Regions from separate parts of the Liquorilactobacillus nagelii DSM 13675 genome, predicted to be linked through region 2. Evidence: predicted binding sites of a transcription regulator. Region 2 holds the regulator's gene; the other holds the start of a gene.
What was found. Region 2 encodes HrcA, which represses chaperone genes, less so after heat shock. Its sites were predicted from a motif close to TTAGCACTCNNNNNNNNNGAGTGCTAA; they were not measured.

Region 1 (11,314 bases), 440 kb from region 2:
AGTTTTTGAGCTTGAGTTGAAGCAAAATAGACATTGCCTGCTGAAGCAATGATTCCAATTAAAGCAATCAAGAGCATTTCTTTGCCGATTTTCCAAATGTAAGCTGTGTTACCAACTGCGACACCCTTATTAATCATTGTCGATGTTAGGGTTGGTAAGTTAAGATTACAAAAAACTTGAATCATCATGAAAATCGTTGCTCCTACGACAGCCCAAGGTGCTAATCGTTGACGTACAATTTTGTACATAGGAAACCTCCAATTTGTAAATAATGTTAATTAATTGCAACACCGTTAGCTAACCAGTCGAGCATTAACAAACAGCGCTTTTTAATTTGTTCAACAGTTGGTTGAGTTTGTGAACGGCTATTAATAAAATAGCTGCCAATTGAGCGGAAAAAAATATTTAAAATCATTTCAATTAAATAACGAAAATCTTCTAAATTGTTGACTTTCAGTCGACTGAGATCAGTCTGTTGATAGAGATCATTTACTAATTGTTGACGACTGCCATGGTGCAAAAAGCGATGCAAACGAAAATCATGAGCGGTAATCATGGTTTGATAAAAATCAGCATACGTACCATGGAGAACATCTTCAATACTGATAGTAAAGAAGTGTTTAGTGGCGGCAATTAAATCACCTTGGTTGGCAATTAAAGTATCTAAAAATATTTGGTTACGTTCATTTTGAATTTGACCGACAAAATAAAGGTAGCAGTCAAGTTTGTCCTCAAAGTATTGATAGAAACTACCTCGAGAAATACCAGCCATTTTAACAATTTCGCTAATTGCCGAATCAGCAAAGCTTTTATGTGAAAATTCCGCTTTACTAGCCACGAACAAACGTTGTTTCTTTGCCGGTTCAAGATTGTAAAATGTATCTTTAGGCATAGCATAAATCCTTTCTATTAATTCATGACGCAGTGTCACATGACGACATGTCACATTATAAAAGATCTTTTGTGAAAAAACAAGGATTGAGGGGGAATTATTTTCTTTATTAACGAAGAAAACCGTTTCATGCTATACTTGATTCAGGACAAAAATTTAAATAACGGGTAATTTGGAGGCAAATATGATAGAACCCTTGTTTTTAAAACCATATTTTCAAGAAAAGATGTGGGGTGGGACTCGGCTGAAAAGTGAATTTGGTTACCAAATACCAAGTGATCACACAGGCGAATGTTGGGCAATTTCGGCACATCCTCACGGCCGGGCAATTGTTGAGAATGGAGAATTTTCAGGCGTACCGCTTGATCAACTTTGGCAAGAACACCGTGAACTTTTTGGAAATGCTAAAGGAAAAGTTTTTCCATTGCTGACTAAAATATTAGATGCTCACAGAGACTTGTCAGTACAAGTTCATCCAGATGATAATTACGCGGCCGAACATGAACATGAATTAGGCAAAACTGAATGTTGGTATATTATTGCAGCCAAACCAGATGCTAAACTAATTTATGGTCATACCGCTCAAACACGTGCCGAGTTAGCTGAAATGATTAAGCAGCAAAAATGGCAGCAATTATTACGTTATGTTCCAGTTAAAGCTGGTGATTTCTTTTATGTACCTAGTGGCACAATCCATGCTCTCGGCGCGGGAATTATGGCATTAGAAACACAACAAAGTTCGGATACGACTTATCGAGTTTATGATTTTGACCGAGTTGATCCAACAACTCATCAAAAGAGACAGTTGCATTTGCAACAGTCAATTGACGTCACGAATGTTCCACACGTTGATCCGAGATTACAATCGAAAAAATATCGAGTGGGGGATGCACAAGTGATCCAATACGTGGAGACTGACTTTTTTGCGGTTTATCGTTGGGACTTGACTGGTGGTGGAACAGCAAATTTTGTTCGAAAAGACGCACCTTATACGTTGATGTCGGTTTTATCTGGAAGTGGCCAATTACAAATTAATGGACAAGACTATTCTTTGAAAAAAGGTCAGCATCTAATTTTGCCATTTCAAGTTAAATCATGGAAAATTAGTGGTCAATTAGAAATTATTGCATCAGAACCCGGGGAAAAGTCTTAGTACTTAGCTACATGGACAAGATTAAGATATAGGTCAACGTGAAATTTTCTCAAAACTAAATGAGCGGTTAGGTCAAAAGGTACTTTTTGACCTAACCGCTCATTAATTAGCAAAGTTATTCAATTTCAATATGACTCGCACTATCTTCAACTTTTTCAACCTTTGGCAAAGTTAAATTTAAAACACCTTCATTATATTTTGCACTAACTTTGTCACGATCTACATCGGGTAAATGATATTGTCTTGAAAATTCGCCATAGGAACGTTCACTGTAGACAGTATTTCCTTCTTTGTCGCTTTCATCACTAAAACTATCACGTGTTCCAGCAATTGATAAAACATCATTATCATAGTTGATATGAATATTTTTTTTATCAAAACCCGGCATATCAATTTTTACTTGATAGGCATCTTTAGTCTCTTTAATATCTGTTTTTAAATCACCTTTAATTGGCAATTTATTGAAAACATTTTTTCCAAAGTTCTTAAAGAAGTCATCATTCATCCAGCCACCTAAATTATCCAGTAAACCATTATAACGATTTAAATCATTAGCCATCTAAAATCATCCTTTCTTTAATTCCTCGCTTCATCTTCTATAATAAACATTTTGGCCATAAATGCAATTAATTAGCACTCTTAATTATCGAGTGCTAATTAATGATGATTATCAAGAAAAATCTATTCAAAAACTGCATAAAGCACTACGATCAAAATTGCAGGGAGCATATTAGCGACTCGTATTTTGCAATTTAAAAGAAGATTCAGACCGATGCAAAAAATGAGCATCGAACCTACCAGGGAGATCCCATTCGTCATTGAAGTACTCAACCAAGGTGAAATAATTGCCGCTAACAAGGTAATGCTACCCTGAAAAATAAAAATTGGCAAAGCACAAAAAATTGCGCCAATTCCAAGCGCAGCTGTGTATAATGCTACAATTACACCATCTAAAATTGCTTTAGTAAACAGCATAGTTGGATCATGTGCTAAAGCATCTTGTAATGGACCGATGATTGCCATGGCTCCAACGCAAGTCGTCAAAGTAGCAATTACAAACGCATCAATGAATTTTGAATCATTTTGTCGACCAACACGTGTACGTAACCAATTTCCTAAACGATTAAATTGCCCCTCAATATTTAACAGCTCACCAATAAAGGCTCCCAGAGCTAATGAAATTGCAGCCATCATAGTGCCTTTAGTTGTTAAAAGATGGTGTTGAATCACTAAAATTTGACTTAAGGCACCAGAGATACCAATAAAAATTACAGCTGTTCCAAGTGCTTGCATTAAAGTTTCTTGCATTTTTTTGGTTAAAATCCGTTGAAAAAGATAACCACCCAATCCTCCAGCAATAACAGCTCCAGTATTGACGATAGTTCCAATTCCGATAAACATTAAAATCCCCCCAGGTTAAAAATCTCGCATTAACGATGTTAAACTATTCTAACATTTTCTAACGGAAAACGGCTGTATTTTTTTAAGATCATAATACGGAATTGAAATAAAAAAAGCTGCAGTTAGTTGCTGCAACCTTTTTAATCAGTCCTAGTTTGTTCTAGAGTGTTATTTTGAGTGAAGTTAAAAGTTAATTTTTGAGTTTTGCCGGTCACATAACAATAAATTTCTTGTAAATGTCGAATATAGTTTCTAACATCAAACATTTTAATAGTTTGTTGGACTTGCTGATGGTTATAGGCAAAGCGATTAAGATAAAGCCAAGTACAGGCATTAGCAAAAGCAGTAGCATCATTCATTGGAGTTAAAATTCCATTTTTTTGATTGATAATATCTTGTGGACCAGTAGGACAATTGGTCGAGATAACCGGTAATCCTCGAGAAATTGCTTCAACAAGCACCATCGGAAAACCTTCATAATTTGAGCTTAGTAAGAGAGCATCAGCTTGACGGATTTTTTCCCAAGGATCTGGCAGCCAACCATGCCAAGTGATTTTTTCTGCGATGTTTAATTTTTGAGCATAATACTTAACTTTTGCTAAATCATAGCCTTTGCCAAACATATCTAATCGCCAAGGAATTTGTAATAATTTGAGAGAGTCAAATAACAACCGAATATTTTTTTGACCATCAAGGATCATTCGACCGATGAAGACTGGATGGAATGGCTGATTTTTGGGGGGAATGGGAATAATAGGTTGACGTTCAATGGTTACAGGGTTGTATATAAGAAAAATTTTAGCAGCTGGAACGCCTAATTCTTGCAGTTGCTTTTCAATACCAGAACTGATAGCTAGATGATAATCTGGAAACTGTAAATCATCTTGACTGAAAAAATCTGTTTCCTTAATGGAAGTATGTCCCCAAGAAACAATCTGATAATTCAAATGGTATTGTTGCCTTATTTTAGCAGCTAATCGATTGGCTTTTCCCTCTAATCCTAAAACGATATCTGGTTGATAAGTAAGTAAGTTTTGTGTAATAAATTCTAGCTGCTCATTTTTCGTGACAGTTGAACAAATTTTAACCTGTTGACCAGTTGTTCGTTTAATCCATTGAAGCCACTCGGGATGATCGCCACTGTGTGGAACTAAAACTAAATAAGTGTTGTTTAAATCATGGTTTAGCAATTCAGTAATTACACGTTCGGTGCCACCATGGCCTTCAAGATATTGTGTTATTAGAGCAATTTTCATAAAACAGCGGCTTCCTTTCTGAAAAATAAATAGTAAGTAAAAAATAGGTAGTTACGACCAGTCGTTGGTCTGTAAAAATTAAATTGGGAGGTTATCATTAGGTTAGACATTTCATAAATCAAAGTTAGTAGCAATTATCCATAATAGACAACCAATAAAGAATTTCTATTTCCTGAGATTAAAATAAATAATCTAGTATATATCAATCAGGCTAAATTAAAAAATATTATTTAATAATATTATATGTCAGTATAAACCTATTGTTAAATATAATGAACTTTTAGTAATCTTTATTCTATTTACTTATAATGGAAATTTTTATTTGTGATATTTTGCTATTTGGAATATTTGTTTCAGAAAATAGTTAGCTCAAGTTTATTTGTGTACAATCAATTGAACTTGAAATTAAATCATAGTAATCTTGTAGTAAGGGAGTGTTTGAACAATTAATCATAAGGAGAGCAATTATGAATAGACAACGAAAATTGACTAAATCGGCTGATAAAATAGTTTCTGGTGTATTTGGTGGAATTGCTGAATACTTTTCATGGGATAAATCTTGGACGAGAATTATCGGAGCACTTTTGATTATTTTCCCTGGACAGATATTTTTAGGAATTTTATTATACGTGATTGCGGCTATTGTAATGCCTGATCAGCAAAAACCTTTAAAGCAGAAAGATGACACTATTATTGATGGTGATTTTCGCGAATAATTAATTTGGCTTATACCAGTCAACAAGCTTGTTAAAACGGTTGAGAGGGAGCTGTTAAATGAAATTCGGTGTTATAGGTGTTGAAGAACAAGCGTTAAAATTGTTTTTGCCGTTATATTTTGAAAATCGTAATCAAGGCGAATTCCTGTTTGTGGTTAACAAACCAGAAATAAAAGAAAAGTTAATGCAGCAATATCAAATTAGTTGCCCGTATCAGAGTTTGGATCAATTGATTGCTAACGGAATTGATGCTTGTTTTATTCATGGTTCCTCCGCAGAACAATTGAAATTGGCTGAGCACTGTTTACAGAAAGGGATTCATGTCTTTATTGATCGGCCAGTTGGAGAATCATTAACAGAGATAAAAAATTTACAAAAGTTGGCGCTAGATAACCGCCGAATTTTTATGTTAGGTTTTAATCGCCGATTTGCACCAATGGTTGATCGTTTGAAGGAAGTTCCTAATAAACGACTATTAAATGTTCAAAAGAACTTGATGAACTTTAAACGACCTGTGGGTGATATGATAAATGAAATGTTCATTCATCTGCTTGATACGGCAGTATACCTAATTGATGAGCCAATTCAAAATGTTACAAGTCAAATCAAAGCCAACGAGGGCTATTTAACAACAGCCGTTATGCAATTAGAAACAGAACATACGACAGCCTGGATTGCTTTGGATGCTCAGGCTGGTGCTGAGAACGAACAAATTCAGTTAACTAGTGGTTCTGGTTATGGTAATTTAAAGAATTTGCAGCAATTAGAATTAGAAACGGGAACGACCAAAAGAATTTGGACACCAGAAAAATGGGCGACACCATTAGCTGTTTATGGCTTTTCACAAATGGTAACGGCTTTTATACAAGCTGTTCGCTCGCAAACCTCAACAAAACTCAAACAAAAAAATATCTGTTTAAGTCATCGACTATGTACTGAGATGTGGCAAAAGTATCAGCAACGATAAAATCATTTGATCCAGATAAGAACTTGACAAATTTTAGGAGAAAAACTGGGAAATTTTCCCAGTTTTTTTGTTAGATTTACAAATTAAAAAAAGTCTTGAAATATTTGTTTTATAAAAATGTAATCGGTTCCTTAATTGCTTTATAAGAGATTATTTAAGTTTGGGTTATGAAAGCACGAAAAATTTAGCGAATTAACGTTGGATGTAAGTTATCTCTAATTAGTTCTGTGTTAGAATGATTAAAAATTATCTTAGAAAGTATTAAGGAATGGAGGATTTAGCATGACAGACACTTTTCGTAAAGAGTTCACTTTAGCTGGACAGCAATATTATTACTATGATATTGCTGCTTATTTAAGTTCAATAGCAGTTCAGATTGAAACACTTCCGTACTCCATTAGAGTTTTGTTGGAACTAACTTTACGTCAGAGTTTTAAAAAACCGGCTTTAAGAAAGTATCTAACAGTTTTCCGAGCTTGGGATGAACATCATAGTAACGATATTCCATACAAGCCAGAAAGAGTTATTTTACAAGATTTTACTGGGGTACCAGCACTTGTTGATTTAGCAGCAATGCGTGAGGAAGTTCAAAAGCGTGGTGGTGATCCGACTGTGATTAATCCTGATGTGCCAGTTCATTTAGTAATTGATCATTCGGTTCAGGTTGATATGGCTGGGAATGAAGCGGCACTTGAATATAATATTAAGCAGGAATTTAAACGAAATCAAGAAAGGTATTCTTTCTTAAAATGGGCGCAGGCAAGTTTTGAAAATTTGACAGTAATTCCACCAGATACAGGAATTATTCATCAAGTTAATTTGGAATATCTTTCACCAGTTGTTCGTCAATCTGAAGCTGCCAAGCCCTTAGTTTTTCCTGATACACTGGTCGGAACTGATTCGCATACGACAATGATCAATGCTTTAGGTGTTTTGGGTTGGGGTGTTGGTGGAATTGAAGCGGAAGCAAGTATGTTAGGTCAAGAATCATACTTCCCAATGCCCGAAGTAGTTGGTGTTTATTTGATAGGACAATTACCAGCCACGGCTACGGCAACTGATTTGGCGTTGACTTTGACGCATCTTTTGCGGGAACGAAAAGTAGTTGGAAAGTTTGTTGAATTTTATGGTCCAGGCTTAAAAGCCTTACCATTAGCTAACCGGGCAACTATTGCTAATATGGCACCGGAGTATGGGGCAACTTGCGGCTATTTTCCGATAGACCAGCGAACTATAGAATATTTGCGGTTAACGGATCGCTCGGAAGATCAAATTAAATTAGTTGAGAAATATGCCAAAATAAATCATTTATGGTATCAAGAAAATGAAGATCAAAACAAGCATTATTCTGAAATGGTTGAATTAGATCTGAGGACGGTTACCAGCAGTGTTGCTGGTCCTAAACGACCACAAGATTTAGTTGAGCTATCGAAATTACCACGAAATTTTAAAAAGTACACTCAATTGTCAGACTGTAAAGTAGAATCAGCTGGACAGTCATTTAATTTACAACCAGGTTCTTTAGGAATTGCTGCCATTACGAGTTGTACCAATACCTCTAATCCAGAGATTTTAATTACAGCGGGATTGCTGGCAAAAAATGCTGTCGCTGCTGGTTTAAGTGTACCCGCTTATGTTAAGACTTCCTTTGCACCAGGATCAAGAGTTGTGGCAGCTTATTTGCAGGCAGCTGATTTACAAGACGCACTGAATCAATTGGGATTTAACATTGTTGGGTACGGTTGCACGACTTGTATTGGTAATTCCGGTAAGCTGCAGCCGGGAGTTCAAGAAATAGTCAGTCAGACCAATTACCCGTTGGCAGCAATTGAAAGTGGCAATCGAAATTTTGAGGGTCGGGTTAATCCCTTAATCAAGGATACCTACTTAGCTTCACCACCTCTAGTGATTGCTTATGCTTTAGCAGGAACACTTAATATTGATCTTTTACATCAACCTTTAGGAAAAAATCAGCAAGGACAAGATGTTTTTTTGAGTGATTTATGGCCTTCGGCGTCTGAAATCAGTGAGGTTATTCATCAATATGTTAAACCGCGACTTTTTTCAAAAAATTATCAAAATATTTTCAGCCAAAATGCAGCTTGGAATGCCTTGCCAATTACCAAATCGGTGACATATCCATGGAATGAAAAATCAACTTATTTAGCATCGCCGCCTTTATTTCATCAGCGGACTGCTAATCTAGTCAATTTGCGACTTTTAGCCAAGTTGGGTGATTCAATTACAACTGATCATATTTCACCAGCCGGTTTTATTGGACAAACGACACCAGCTGGCAAGTATTTGCAAGCTCAAGGTGTTAGAATTGAAGATTTTAATTCTTACGGCTCACGACGTGGAAACCATGAAGTGATGATGCGTGGGACCTTGGCTAATATTCGATTACAAAATCAATTAACTCCTAAATTACAAGGTGGTTATACTAAGTCATGGTTGACTGGAAAGGAAACTACCATTTATGAGGCTGCAATGGATTATCAACGAGATGGTATAGGTACGATTATCTTAGCTGGCAAAGACTACGGAATGGGTTCTTCACGCGACTGGGCAGCCAAAGGAGTTGAATTGTTAGGTGTTAGGGCCGTGATAGCTGAAAGCTTTGAACGAATTCATCGATCTAATTTAGTAATGATGGGGGTATTACCGTTACAATTTTTAACAGGAGACACAGCTGAAAAATTAGGTCTAATCGGTAACGAAACATTCAAAATTGTTTTAAATGGTAAAACAGCAAATGTTTCAGCCAGTTCACCAGAGCACCAAATTAATTTTACAGCCCAAGTTAGATTTGATGCTCCAATTGATGCTGAATATTTTAAAGCTAGCGGAATTTTGCCCTATGTAATTAGTGAAAAAATGAAATAATTAAAGTAAGGAGAAATGTTTAATGGTAAAAAACCATGGGTTAGCTGGAATTGTTGTTGATGAAACCAAGATTAGTTCAACAAAAAATGCGCATTTAATTTATGTAGGTTATCCAATTGAAGAAATTGCACAAGCTTCATTTGAAGAAGTTGTCTTTTTGCTGTGGTACAAGCATTTGCCTAAGCAAACAGAATTAGTTGCTTTTCGACAGGATTTAGTTAATAAAATGGTTTTACCAGCCGAAACAATTCGACTTTTATTATATATTGCTAAAGAACCGCAACATCCAATGAGCATTTTACGAACCACAACCTCTTTACTGGGCACGACAAACGACGTTGAACATGACGAACCACCAAAAATCCTAGCAAAAATGTTGACGGCAATTGCAGCAATTATTCGAATTCGTGATAATGAACCATTAATGGAAATTGATCCAGATTTGGGAGTGGTTGAAAACTTTTTGTTGATGATGACTGGGAAAAAACCAAGCAAACGTTTAGCAAAAATGTTTTCAACTGTCATGATTTTGCATGCTGATCACGAATTTAATGCTTCAACTTTTACAGCTAGAGTGGCAGCCTCGACCTTGACAGATTATTATTCCTGTTTAACAGCAGCAGTTTGCGCTTTAAAAGGACCATTACATGGCGGAGCAAATGAAAGAGTGTTCGAAATGCTGGAGACGATTCAGCAACAACAAATCGATCCATTAAAGTATCTGCAAGACCAATTAAAAGCCAAACGAAAAATAATGGGATTTGGTCATCGAATATACAAGGATGGGGACCCACGAGCTAGAATTTTAAAACAGATTGCAGCTGAATTGGCTCAAACAACAGATAATCAAGTTTACTATCAACTACAAATTAAAATTGCAGATTATATGTTTGCGAGATTTAATTTGCATCCCAATGTCGATTATTACACAGCCTTAATTTATCATTGCATCGGTTTGGAAAAAGAAACCTTTACGATGATTTTCGCAGCATGCCGAACTGTTGGATGGCTGGCTCATATCATGGAACAACGGCAAGAAGGTAGTTTAATTCGTCCAAGTTCAGTATATATTGGACCGACTGGAAGACATTATTTAAGAAAAGTGGGTGATCATAATGAATAAACCGGAAAATGTGACTCTTGCGGGCGGGAAACTGCAAGTACCAGCTTTTCCAATTATTCCATTTATTGCTGGTGATGGAATTGGTCCTGAGATTTGGTTAGCTGCAAAAAAAGTTTTTGACCAAGCAGTAACGAAAGTTTACGGGAATTCTAGAAAAGTAATTTGGCAAGAATTATTGGCGGGAGAAGTTGCTTTTAAAGAAACAGGACATTGGTTACCTGAAAAAACTATTAACAGCTTAAAACAGCATTTAGTAGCAATTAAAGGGCCATTGACAACTCCAATCGGTCAAGGACATCGTTCATTAAATGTAGCACTTCGACAGGAACTAGACCTATTCGCCTGTGTTCGACCAGTGGCTTATTTTCCTGGAGTGCCCTCACCGGTAAAATTCCCTGAAAAAGTAGCAATGACAGTTTTTCGTGAAAACACGGAGGATATTTATGCTGGGATTGATTTCGCAGCAGGAACAACAGGAGCCACTGAACTGTTAGAACTATTGACACAACAGCATCAATTAGCAAAAGTCCGTTTTCCAAAAAGTTCAGCTTTTGCTATTAAACCAGTTTCAAAAGAGGGTTCCATTAGACTGGTAAAAGCAGCGATTCAGTACGCAATTGATTATCATTTACCACGAGTTACTTTGGTTCACAAAGGAAATATCATGAAGCAAACAGAGGGTAGTTTTAAAAAATGGGGCTACCAAGCAGCAGCATTTTTTGGCAACCAAGTTTTTACGAGTGAAGAATTTGCAAAAATTAAACTCAAAAAGGGGTTAGCAGCGGCCAACGAGGCGCAAACGGAAGCAATTAAGGAGAAAAAAATCTTTGTGAATGATCTGATTGCTGATAATTTTTTCCAACAATCTTTGTTGCATCCCGAAAAGTTTTCGGTAATTGCTACGTTAAATTTGAATGGTG
Region 2 (11,314 bases):
TCCACTCCCCCAATTAAAATAAAAAAGCGGCCTTTAGTTGCCGCTTTAACCTGATAAGTTTATCGACGAACCATTCCACAAGCTAAAAAAGCAAAGATTGCATATACTACAGCAAAATAATAAGCAAAACTAGCAAAGAAAAAATGAACTCCGATTAAAAACAATATTGGGAAAAAAATCAAATATACTAACGGTTGAGTTTTTACACCAACAATTAATCCGCTCAACAAAGCATATAAAACATTAATTCCAAATAAAATAATTCCCATCCTTTGAATATCAGTAATATTTAATTCGATAAAAATAATCGGAATCACAAAAGACATTGCTGCCGCAAAAGCAGCATACCATAAGGTTGTTAATGAAAAGAAACGTCTTTTATTCATAGAAAACTTCTCCAATTCCATTTATTAATGATTGTTACTATTTTACCCTAATTCTAAGGCAAAAGAAAGCGCAGCTAATAAATACCATGGTGCTGTCTCTGCCCGCAAGATTCGTGGACCCAATCCTGCTGATTGACAACCTTGCTGTTGAAGAAAATCAATTTCAGCCGCTGAAATTCCGCCTTCAGGTCCAAAAACTGCTAATAAATTAGGCGTTTGCTGTCTTTTTTCAAGCAGTAGTTTGTCAGTAAATTGACGAAACATGTGACTTTCACCTTCTTTAGCAGCTTCTTCGTAAGCAACTAGCTTTAAATCATAATCACGAAAGGGCAAGTCGGACAACTTAGCATAAAAATCAACAGCTGGAATTCGTGTTCGATGTGACTGTTCAGCTGCCGCTTGAGCAACTTTTTGTAATCGTTGTAATTTTTTTTCCATTTTTGCCGGTTGCCAACGAGCAATTGAATACTCTCCTTGGAAAAAAATAATTCTAGCCGCCCCAAGTTCGGTTGCCTTTTGGACAATTATTTCTGGTTTAGCATTTTTCGCCAAACCACAAGCTATTGTTACATTAACTGGTAACTCGACTTGCGGTTTACTTACGTTTAATCGCTCAGCAGTCGCTTGCAGTCCATCGATAGCAATTAACTTCATCTCTGCTACCTGCTGCTGAGTATCAACCAGTTCAAAGTGATCACCCACACGCAACCGTAAAACCTTAATTGCATGTTTAAAAATCTCTGGTTCTAATTGCAGTTTTAGCGGGATGCTTGCTTGTTGAATAAAATAACGCTGCATGCTGGAACTCCTTAATCTTGTTCAAATTTAGCAACTAATGCACACCAATCTTGCATTTGACTGCTGCTTTCAATTACAAAACCGTTAGCTGCCAATAAATCAATAATTAATTTTTCTTTAGCCGAATTAATTCCTGATAGAATAAAACGACCATTGTGTACCAAATAATTACCAACTGTTGGAATTAGCTGAACTAACACCTCTGGTAAAATATTTGCCAACATTAAGTCAGCTTTACCATCAGCTGCTGCCAATAAATTGCTTTGGTGGAAACTAACCTTTTGAGCCATTGGATTTAGTGCTAAATTTTTTTTGGCCGCTAATACTGCTTCAGGATCATTTTCAAAGGCGACTACTTCACCAGAACCCAACAAACTGGCGGCAATACTCAAAACTCCCGAGCCAGCTCCAACATCAAAAACTCGAGTATTTGGTTTTAATAAAAACTCAAGTTGATGGAGAGCCAAAACAGTGGTTGGATGCATCCCTGTTCCAAATGATTTTCCTGGATCTAATCGTAAAACAGTTTCACGTGAATCTTTAGATTGATAATCTTTCCAACGGGGAACAATCGTCAAGAAACGACTAATGTGTTGGATATTATAGTATTTCTCCCATTGATGAATCCAGCTAGTTTCATTAATTTGCTCAAGTTGTAAATCTACTCGGCCAGGGTCAAGTCCAAACGTTTTCAATTCGGTAATTCTGCTGTTAATTTCCTTTATCTTGACCGATAAATCCTGATCTTGATCAAAATAACCAATAATTTTAATCTGTTCTGAAAGTTGATCAGTTATGAGCTGATTACCCAAACTGCCAGCTTCAAGTAAAATATTTTCAACTGCTGCCCGGGCTTGATTATTGACTTGAACTACTAATTTTTGCCATTGCAAAACATTTTCCTCCAATTTATTCAGGATAAGGCAAACGCTGATCACTTTCCTGTTGATATTGCTGCAAAATCTTTTCGAATTCATTTGGTGACCATTCTAATTCAAACACAGCAACTTCTTGATCATTTAAAAAATCAAGCAAATCAGATTCTCCATTATCTAGCACAATCTGTAAATAACGGAAAAAAGCGCGCCCCATCGCAGTCGACCACCCCTGCTTACCAGCAAATGGCAAACAAGCTAGATAATCGTTTGCTACCTGATCTGGTTTAAAACTATTTTGATCATAGATTAAAACAGCATCAACAAAGGTGACAATCGGTTCATCTGATTCAACTCCCGTCAAATCAAAAATCGCATCATGTAAATTATTTTGGGCAAAAAAAGTTAATTCTAAATTAAAAGTTCGTTTGGCTTCGTTCCAAGTTAATTGGATGTCTCCATCAAAATCAAGTTGTTCAATCCCGTTTGCCAAAAAATCTGGTAAAGTCTGCTTCAAGTTCTCCACCTCCTGAATAAAAAACTGCTACTAACTATATAGTAATATTTCACTCTCATTATGACAATCTTTTCGAGAAAAAAGCCACAGACCGATTATTACTAGTAAATCATTAGAAGTTTTGTTAAAATTAAATTAAAAAAGAACTCTATGATAACTTAAATAATGGGTATTTATCTGACTAAACATTTTTAAGGAGGCGACAGCTAAATGTTAAAATTTATTGGTTTAGGCCTATATCTCAGCTGGTTATTTCTACTTTTACTAAAATTATACCAAGCAATTAAAAATAACCGTTTGGACTACAAAAGTCTTTTTTTTGGGAATTTACCGTGGTATCGTAATTCGCGAAATTGGCTTTTAATTTTAGCTATTTTAATTTGTGAGTTGACGCTACCTCTAAACTTTTTTTACTTACTTGCTCTGATTAGTGGCTTAATTCTAATAATTTGCAGTTATCTAATTACTCATTTTAGGCTACGTAATTTTTATCACAGCATTTGGCTAAGTCTGTTAGGTATTTTGCTAACATTCATCAGTGGCCTAATTCTATATCATTTATGACCGAATGTCTTTAAACAAAAAAGATCAGCAAGTTAATTTGCTGGTCTTTTTATTAGCGGTTAACTTATTCTTCTTCGTCAGTTTGTAAAACAGCCATAAAAGCTTCTTGCGGAACCACAACACGACCAACTGATTTCATTCGCTTCTTACCTCGTTTTTGCTTTTCCAACAGCTTTGCTCGCCGATCTGGATCACCTGTATGAATTCGCGAAGTAACATCTTTACGATAAGCTTTAATATTAGTTCGGGCAATAATTTTGGCACCTATTGCTGCTTGAATCGGAATTTCAAAATTTTGTCGCGGAATAATTTTCTTTAACTTAGTTGTAATTTCTCGTCCACGCTGCTGGGCTGTTTGACGGTGGGTAATAAAACTCAAAGCATCAATTTTTTGCGAATTTAATAAAATATCAATTTTAACTAAGTCACTTGGTTGATTGTCACTAATTTCATAATCTAATGACGCATAACCACGAGTACTTGATTTCAATCGATCAAAAAAATCGAAAATAATTTCAGCCAGAGGCATTTGATAAATAACGTCAACCCGATAATCATCTAAATAATTCATCGTCACAAATTGTCCTCGTTTGCGTTGACAAAGTTCCATCACGGCACCGACATAATCATTAGGTACCATGATCGTTGCTTTCACAAATGGTTCATTAATCTGTTTAATTTGTGAACTTTCAGGCAATTCAGAAGGATTGTCCACTGTTAAGTGTTGACCGTCAGTTAATTCAACATCATAAGTAACCGTTGGCGCAGTGGTAATTAAGTCCATACTAAATTCACGTTCTAAGCGTTCTTGGACAACATCCATATGCAATAAGCCTAAAAATCCGCAACGAAATCCAAAGCCTAAAGCTTGAGATGTTTCTGGCTCAAATTCGAGTGCAGCATCGTTTAATTTTAACTTTTCTAAGGCTTCGCGCAAATCATTATATTTAGCATTATCAGTCGGATACAAACCAGAATAAACCATCGGATTCATTTCGCGATAACCAACTAAAGCTTTATCAGCCGGATTATTGGCCAAAGTCACTGTATCTCCAACTCGAGTGTCCTGAATATCCTTAATGCTGGCCGTCAAATAACCAACATCACCGGCCATCAATAAATCTCGCTTTAACGGTTTAGGAGAGTTAACCCCAACTTCCGTAACCTCATATTCTGTTTGTCCATTCATCAGTCGAATTCGATCGCCCGGTTTAACGATTCCATCAACGACCCGAACACTTAAGACCACCCCTCGATAGTCATCGTAAACTGAATCAAAAATCAAAGCTTTCAAAGGAGCCGTTAGATCACCAGTTGGTGCTGGAACTTGGCGGACAATTTTTTCAAGAATTTCCTTGATACCAATTCCTTGTTTAGCACTGGCCAAAACAGCATCTGACGCATCAATTCCAATCACATCTTCAATCTGCTGCCGGACAACTTCCGGTTGTGCTGAAGGTAAGTCAATTTTATTAATTACAGGAACAATTTCTAAATCATCATCAATCGCCAAATATACATTAGCTAAAGTCTGAGCCTCAACTCCTTGAGCTGCATCAACAACTAAAACAGCTCCCTCGCAAGCAGCTAGACTACGCGAAACTTCATAAGAGAAATCAACATGTCCTGGTGTATCAATTAAATGAAAAATATAAGTTTCACCGTCATCAGCATGGTAATGCAATTCAACTGCATTTAGTTTGATAGTAATTCCCCGTTCACGTTCAAGCTCCATCGAATCAAGCAGTTGATCTTGCATTTCGCGCTTGGAAACGGTATCCGTTAATTCTAAGATTCGATCAGCCAGCGTCGATTTACCATGATCGATATGGGCCACAATCGAAAAATTGCGAATTCGCCGTTGTCGTTCTTGCATTTCTGTTAAATTCATTCTTGTGCCTGCTTTCTTCCGTGTCTATCCATTAAAATTATACCAGTCGTGTTTCTTGAATACAATCACCCTCAAATCAACAACTCTATAAAAAACGAGTAGCAAAGGCAAACTTATTGCTTTTGTCACTCGTTTTATACTTATAACCTCAAGTTAAACTAATTAACGTTTTCCATGCTTTTTAAATCGCTCAAATATTGAACCTTCACCACTGACATTTTCACCACCGGCTGCCGCAAATTCTTTCAATGCAGCTCTCTGGCGAGAATTTAAACTTTTAGGAGTAACTACTTCCACCGTAACTTCTTCGTCACCCATCGTTTTACTTCGTAAATGCGGTGCGCCCTTACCTCGTAATCTGAAAACAGTTCCCGATTGAGTCCCTGCTGGAATCTTCAATTTCACATCACCATGAACTGTTTTTACAGCTACCTCGTCACCTAACGCCGCTTGGACAAAGCTGATTGGCTGGGTAAAGTAAATCTGAGCGCCATCACGCCTGAAAAGCTTACTTGGCTTAACCCGAAAGACGATATATAAATCTCCATATGGTCCACCATTAAGTCCCGCTTCACCTTGTCCTTGCAAGCGCATTTGATTGCCATCTTCAACCCCAGCTGGAATTGAAACTTCAACTTCATGTTTTTCTTGAATCTTTCCACTTCCATGACAGTCAGGACATTTTTCTTTAATAATTTTTCCGGTTCCGCCACAAACACTACACTCTGTTTCGTGGACAATTCGACCTAATGGTGTATTTTGTGCTTGCCGTACCACACCACTACCATGACAATTCTGACAAGTATCAGGTGTTGTTCCCGGTTTAGCACCGCTGCCTGAACAAGTTTTACACAAAGCCTCGCGAGTATACTGGATACTGGTTTTCTTGCCAAAAACAGCTTCTTCAAAAGTCAAAGTCATATTGTATTGTAAGTCATGCCCTTGACGAGGTTGGTTGCGAGAGCGTGAAGATGACCCACCACCGAAAAATGATGAAAAAATATCTTCAAAGCCGCCACCAAAATCACCAAAATCTGCATTTTGGAATCCACCAAATCCCTGAGGACCACCACCGGTTGATCCATACTGATCAAATTGGGCTTTTTTTTGCGGATCGCTCAAAATCTCATAAGCTTCATTGATTTCTTTAAACTTTTCTTCGGCTCCAGGAGCCTTGTTTAAATCTGGATGGTATTTTTTAGATAATCGCCGATAAGCTTTTTTAATTTCTGCAGCAGAGGCATCCCGCGAAACACCTAGGACTTCATAAGGATCTCTATTTTCTGCCATGTTTTTCCTCCAATTTATCAACTGTTTTCTTCAACAGCGTAACATAAGCAACGCGATAAAAAAAGTCAAAGTCCCGCAGGTCTTTGACTTTTTTTGCTATTTTAGCAATAGCAATTACTTCTTGTCATCGTCTGGGTTAACTTCTTTAAAGTCTCCTTCAACGGTGTTATCGTCACCTTTGTTGTCACTACCCTTGCTGCCATTGTCACCATCAGCCGTTTTAGCATCGGTTGCTTGACCAGCTTTGTTAGCTTCTTGAGCTTGTTGATAAAGTTTAACTGACATTTCTTGAACGAGTTTCATTAATTCGTCCTTTTTAGTCTTCATATCTTCAACGTTATTAGCCTCTTGTGCCTTCTTCAAAGCATCTCGAGCAGCTTCAGCTTTTTTAATTTCATCGTCTGAAACTTTACCTTTAACTTCTTTCAAAGTCTTTTCAGAACTAAACAAGAGTTGATCAACCTCATTTTTAAGGTCAACTTCTTCTTTACGTTGCTTGTCAGCAGCTTCGTTTTCTTTAGCTTCATTAACCATTCGTTCAATTTCTTCATCAGACAAACCGGACGAACTCTTAATTGTAATCTTTTGTTCTTTGTTCGTTCCTAAATCTTTCGCAGAAACATTTACAATTCCATTTTTATCAATATCAAATTTAACTTCAATCTGTGGAACTCCTCTTGGAGCAGCCGGAATATCAGTTAACTGGAAGCGTCCCAAAGTCTTATTATCTGCAGCCATTGGACGTTCACCTTGTAAAACATGAATATCAACCGCTGGCTGGTTATCAGCGGCAGTCGAAAATACTTGTGACTTGCTAGTTGGAATAGTTGTATTACGATCAATCAACTTAGTGAAGACTCCACCCATGGTCTCAATTCCCAATGATAATGGGGTAACATCTAATAAGACAACATCTTTAACATCACCAGTAATAACACCACCCTGAACAGCAGCACCTAAAGCAACAGCTTCATCAGGGTTAACTGACTTATTAGGTTCATGATTTGTTTCAGCCTTAACAGCATCCTGAACAGCTGGAATTCGAGTTGAACCACCAACAAGAATTACTTCATCAATATCAGAGTTTGACAGGCCGGCATCTTTCAAAGCATTCCGTACTGGGATTTTTGTTCGTTCAACCAAATCAGCTGTTAATTCATCAAATTTAGCCCGTGTCAAAGTTTTTTCTAAATGCAATGGGCCATTAGCACCGGCACTGATAAATGGTAAACTAATCTGTGCACTAGTTACTCCAGATAAGTCTTTTTTAGCCTTCTCAGCTGCATCTTTCAAACGTTGCATAGCCATCTTATCAGTTGCTAAATCAACACCGTTTTCTTGCTTAAATTCAGCAATCAGCCAATCCATAATTTTTTGATCGAAGTCATCACCACCAAGATGAGTATCACCATTAGTTGATAATACTTCAAAGACGCCATCGCCTAATTCAAGGATTGAAACATCAAAAGTTCCACCGCCAAGGTCAAAAACTAAGATTTTTTCATCTTTATCAGTTTTATCCAAACCATAAGCTAAAGCAGCCGCTGTCGGTTCATTGACAATTCTTTCAACTTTTAATCCAGCAATTTTTCCAGCATCTTTAGTTGCTTGACGCTGACCGTCATTAAAATATGCTGGAACAGTAATAACTGCCTGACTGACTTTTTCACCCAAATAGGATTCAGCATAATCTTTGATATATTGCAAAATCATTGCCGAAATTTCTTGAGGGGTATATTTTTTTCCTTCAACTTCAACAGTATACCCAGCTTCACCCATATGACGCTTAATTGAGGAGATAGTATTTGGGTTAGTAATTGCCTGTCTCTTAGCTACTTCACCAACCTGAGTTTCTCCGTTTTTGAAAGAAACAACTGATGGAGTAGTCCGATTTCCTTCTGGATTAGTAATAATCTTGGCTTCTTTTCCTTCAAGAACAGCCACAGCTGAGTTGGTTGTTCCTAAGTCAATTCCAATAATTTTTGACATAAATTTCAACCTCTTTATTTTAGATTCTTTTTAAATATTTTAATAAACTAGTTAACTATTGTGCAACAACCACCATTGCTGGCCGCAAAACACGGTCCTTCAACAAGTAGCCATCTTGGAAAACTTCGACAACTGTTTCAGATGTCTGATTTTCTTCAACTGGAACAGTTTTTACTGCTTGATGAAAGGTTGGATCAAATGGTTTCCCTAGCGCTTCAATGCGCGTAATATGGTTATCTTTCAAAGCTTTTTCCATATCACGAAAGACCATTTCAATTCCATGCTTTAACTGAACAGCATCGTCATCAGTTGCTTCAATTTTTAATGCGCGAGACAAATTGTCCAAAACGGGCAAAACATCGCGAGCAAGTGACTGACCATCGTATTTTAATAATTGTTCCTGCTCTTTTTTGAAGCGTTTGTGCATATTAGCCATTTCAGCTTCTGCACGGTAATATTTATCTTCCAAATCACTGTACTTTTGCTGTAACTCTTGCAGTTTTTGAGCAGTTTGAACTGATTCATCAGTCACTTTAGAATTAGCAGGATCATTAGCTGACTGCTTATTTTTTTCAGCAGCTTTAGCTTTAGTTTGGCTCTTACTAGTTGATTCAGCTTTTGGCTGATCCGCTACAGACTTTTTCTTCAGATCACTTTGTTTTTCTGGCAAGTGAACACCCCTTCTCTAATCCCAATTAATCATAGAAATCATAATAATCAAGCATTTTACGCGCTAACTCAACACGAAAGACATCCAACAAACCAATCATTTTTGAATATGGCATATTGGTTGGACCAAGCAAAGCAATTAGACCACGGCCATGCCGCTCGACATTATAACTTGCTGAAATCAAACTATAGTTTTGCAACGAACTGTCCTCCAATTCGTCTCCTAACCTGACCTGAATCGTCTGGTCATCATCACTATTACCAACTAAATTACTGATATCATCAGAGTGATCAATCAATGAATACAACGCTTTAATTTGGTCAATATTACCATTTTCGACAAAGTTCAACAAATTTAATTTGCCGCCGACATAAAACTGATCATGAACTGTTTGATTTAATACCTGTCCAAAAACGTTCAAAAAGCCTAATGGTTGTTGCACATAATGTAAAAGCATTGGTACACTGTCACGTAATCGAGCAACTACTTGATCTAGTGGCAAACCGACAACTCGTTCATTAATAATTCGCACAATTGATTCTAGTTCTTCACCAGTAATTTGCTTGGGCAAATTAAATAATTGACTTTCAACCTCACCGTCACTGGTAATTAGCAGAACCATTACCTGCTGATTACGCATCGGCATAACTTTAAATCCCTGCAAACGAACATTTTGTCCTTCAGGTTTAAAAGTAATCGCAGTGTAGTTAGTCATCTCTGATAAAATTCTTGCAGATTCAGCTACTAATTCATCAATTTTAAAGAATTGATTACTAAGCGAGCTGCGCACACTATCAACCAGTTCCGGGTTGGCTACAGTTGGCTTGACCAGATTATCAACATAATATCGATATCCCTTAATTGAAGGAACTCGGCCAGAAGAGGAATGTTCCTTAATTAAATATCCCTTCTTTTCCAGAGCTGCCATTTCATTACGAATTGTTGCCGAACTGACATGAACCGGTAGTTGCTGTTCCAAAGATTTTGAACCAACCGGGCGTTGTGCTTCTGCATAATCTTGGATAATGGCCTCAAGTATCAGTAACTGTCTTTCCGTTAGCATGATTATCACCTCGATTAGCACTTAGCCTCTTAGAGTGCTAAGTCAATTATTAATATACAAGAAAAAAGCTGATAAGTCAAGAATGACCTCTCTATCAGCTAAAAAAATCATTTTTTATTTTTGGCTTTAAAGTATATTATTGTTTGCTGTCGATCATTTTCTAATTGCTTAATTAGAGCTGAAGCACCGGTGAATTTTACTTGATTACGCAATTTTTGATACCAATCAACTGTAACTGTTTGCCCATAAACCATTTGGTTAAAATCAAATAAATTAATTTCAACTGTAACTTTTCGATTATTGCCAAAGGTTTCATTTCGACCAATCGAAGCCATTCCTTGATAAGTATTTCCGGCAATTTTAACTTTAACAGCATAAATTCCTTCAGCTAAAATCCGCTCGGTTACCGGAATTGCCAAATTCAGTGTTGGAAATCCTAGTTGACGGCCACGTTGCTCACCGTGTACAACTAGGCCGCTATTTTGATAAATATATCCTAACAAATGATTAGCTGCGGCAATATTTCCACTATCCAGTAGTTTTCGAATTGAAGTCGAGCTAATTTTGTGTTCTTGAAATCGTAAATGCTCAACGGCAATCACTGAAAACCTATTTTTGGCGTACCTTGGCAAAAGCTGCATATTAGCAATGTCATGTTTACCATAGGTATAATCTTCACCTGCAACAACGGCAACTGCATGCAGTCCCACCATATAGCGATCAACAAATTCTTGCGGCCCCATGAATGGTAACTGCCCCGTTAAAGGGGCGACATAGGCAATATCAATCCCCATCTGCTCAAAAAGTTCCAATTTGCGCTGTAAGGTCGTTAAATAGTGAACTTTTTTTGCGGGGACATGTTGAAAAACAATTGCTGGTTGTCGGTCAAGCGTCATAATAGCTAAATGACAACCGCGTTTTTTGGCTTCAGCTGCGGCACGTTTAATTACCAATTGATGACCACGGTGAACCCCATCAAAAAAACCTAAAGTTAAAACGACTTTTTCTAGTGGAATTTTTTCTGAGTCGAGCGGCTCATTCAAAACAATTGTTTTCACGTTTGATTTCCTTCCGTTAAATCAATCATCTGTTCTGGAACATAACACAGGTACTTTGAGTGCCAATGATAAATGCAACGGCTTTTTCCGTTATAAGTTAACACTAACTTTTCAGATATATACTGTAATTTCAAGAAACCACCGTTCCGGACCTTTTGCCATTCAGTTAAGTCTAGCTGGTAATGCTCAAATTTTTGCAATGCTGTATCCAAG

Region 1: a site for HrcA is predicted at 2,676-2,702, ahead of G6O73_RS01000 (Hsp20/alpha crystallin family protein). Genes of this name have one in related genera too.

Annotation. Positions count from the first base shown of each region.
Region 1 is NZ_CP049304.1:183,198-194,511, forward strand. Features, by position in the region: gene G6O73_RS00985 (ABC transporter ATP-binding protein) at 1-248, opposite strand, end outside; gene G6O73_RS00990 (TetR/AcrR family transcriptional regulator) at 275-892, opposite strand; gene manA (mannose-6-phosphate isomerase, class I) at 1,077-2,045, shown strand; gene G6O73_RS01000 (Hsp20/alpha crystallin family protein) at 2,161-2,604, opposite strand; gene G6O73_RS01005 (DUF554 domain-containing protein) at 2,727-3,446, opposite strand; gene G6O73_RS01010 (glycosyltransferase) at 3,587-4,702, opposite strand; gene G6O73_RS01015 (PspC domain-containing protein) at 5,170-5,418, shown strand; gene G6O73_RS01020 (Gfo/Idh/MocA family protein) at 5,477-6,385, shown strand; gene acnA (aconitate hydratase AcnA) at 6,668-9,271, shown strand; gene G6O73_RS01030 (citrate/2-methylcitrate synthase) at 9,294-10,394, shown strand; gene icd (NADP-dependent isocitrate dehydrogenase) at 10,387-11,314, shown strand, end outside.
Region 2 is NZ_CP049304.1:626,313-637,626, reverse strand. Features, by position in the region: gene G6O73_RS03490 (hypothetical protein) at 60-386, opposite strand; gene G6O73_RS03485 (RsmE family RNA methyltransferase) at 429-1,184, opposite strand; gene prmA (50S ribosomal protein L11 methyltransferase) at 1,196-2,077, opposite strand; gene G6O73_RS03475 (DUF3013 family protein) at 2,094-2,576, opposite strand; gene lepA (translation elongation factor 4) at 3,205-5,031, opposite strand; gene dnaJ (molecular chaperone DnaJ) at 5,194-6,321, opposite strand; gene dnaK (molecular chaperone DnaK) at 6,436-8,310, opposite strand; gene grpE (nucleotide exchange factor GrpE) at 8,366-8,959, opposite strand; gene hrcA (heat-inducible transcriptional repressor HrcA) at 9,006-10,043, opposite strand; gene ribF (riboflavin biosynthesis protein RibF) at 10,151-11,101, opposite strand; gene truB (tRNA pseudouridine(55) synthase TruB) at 11,098-11,314, opposite strand, start outside.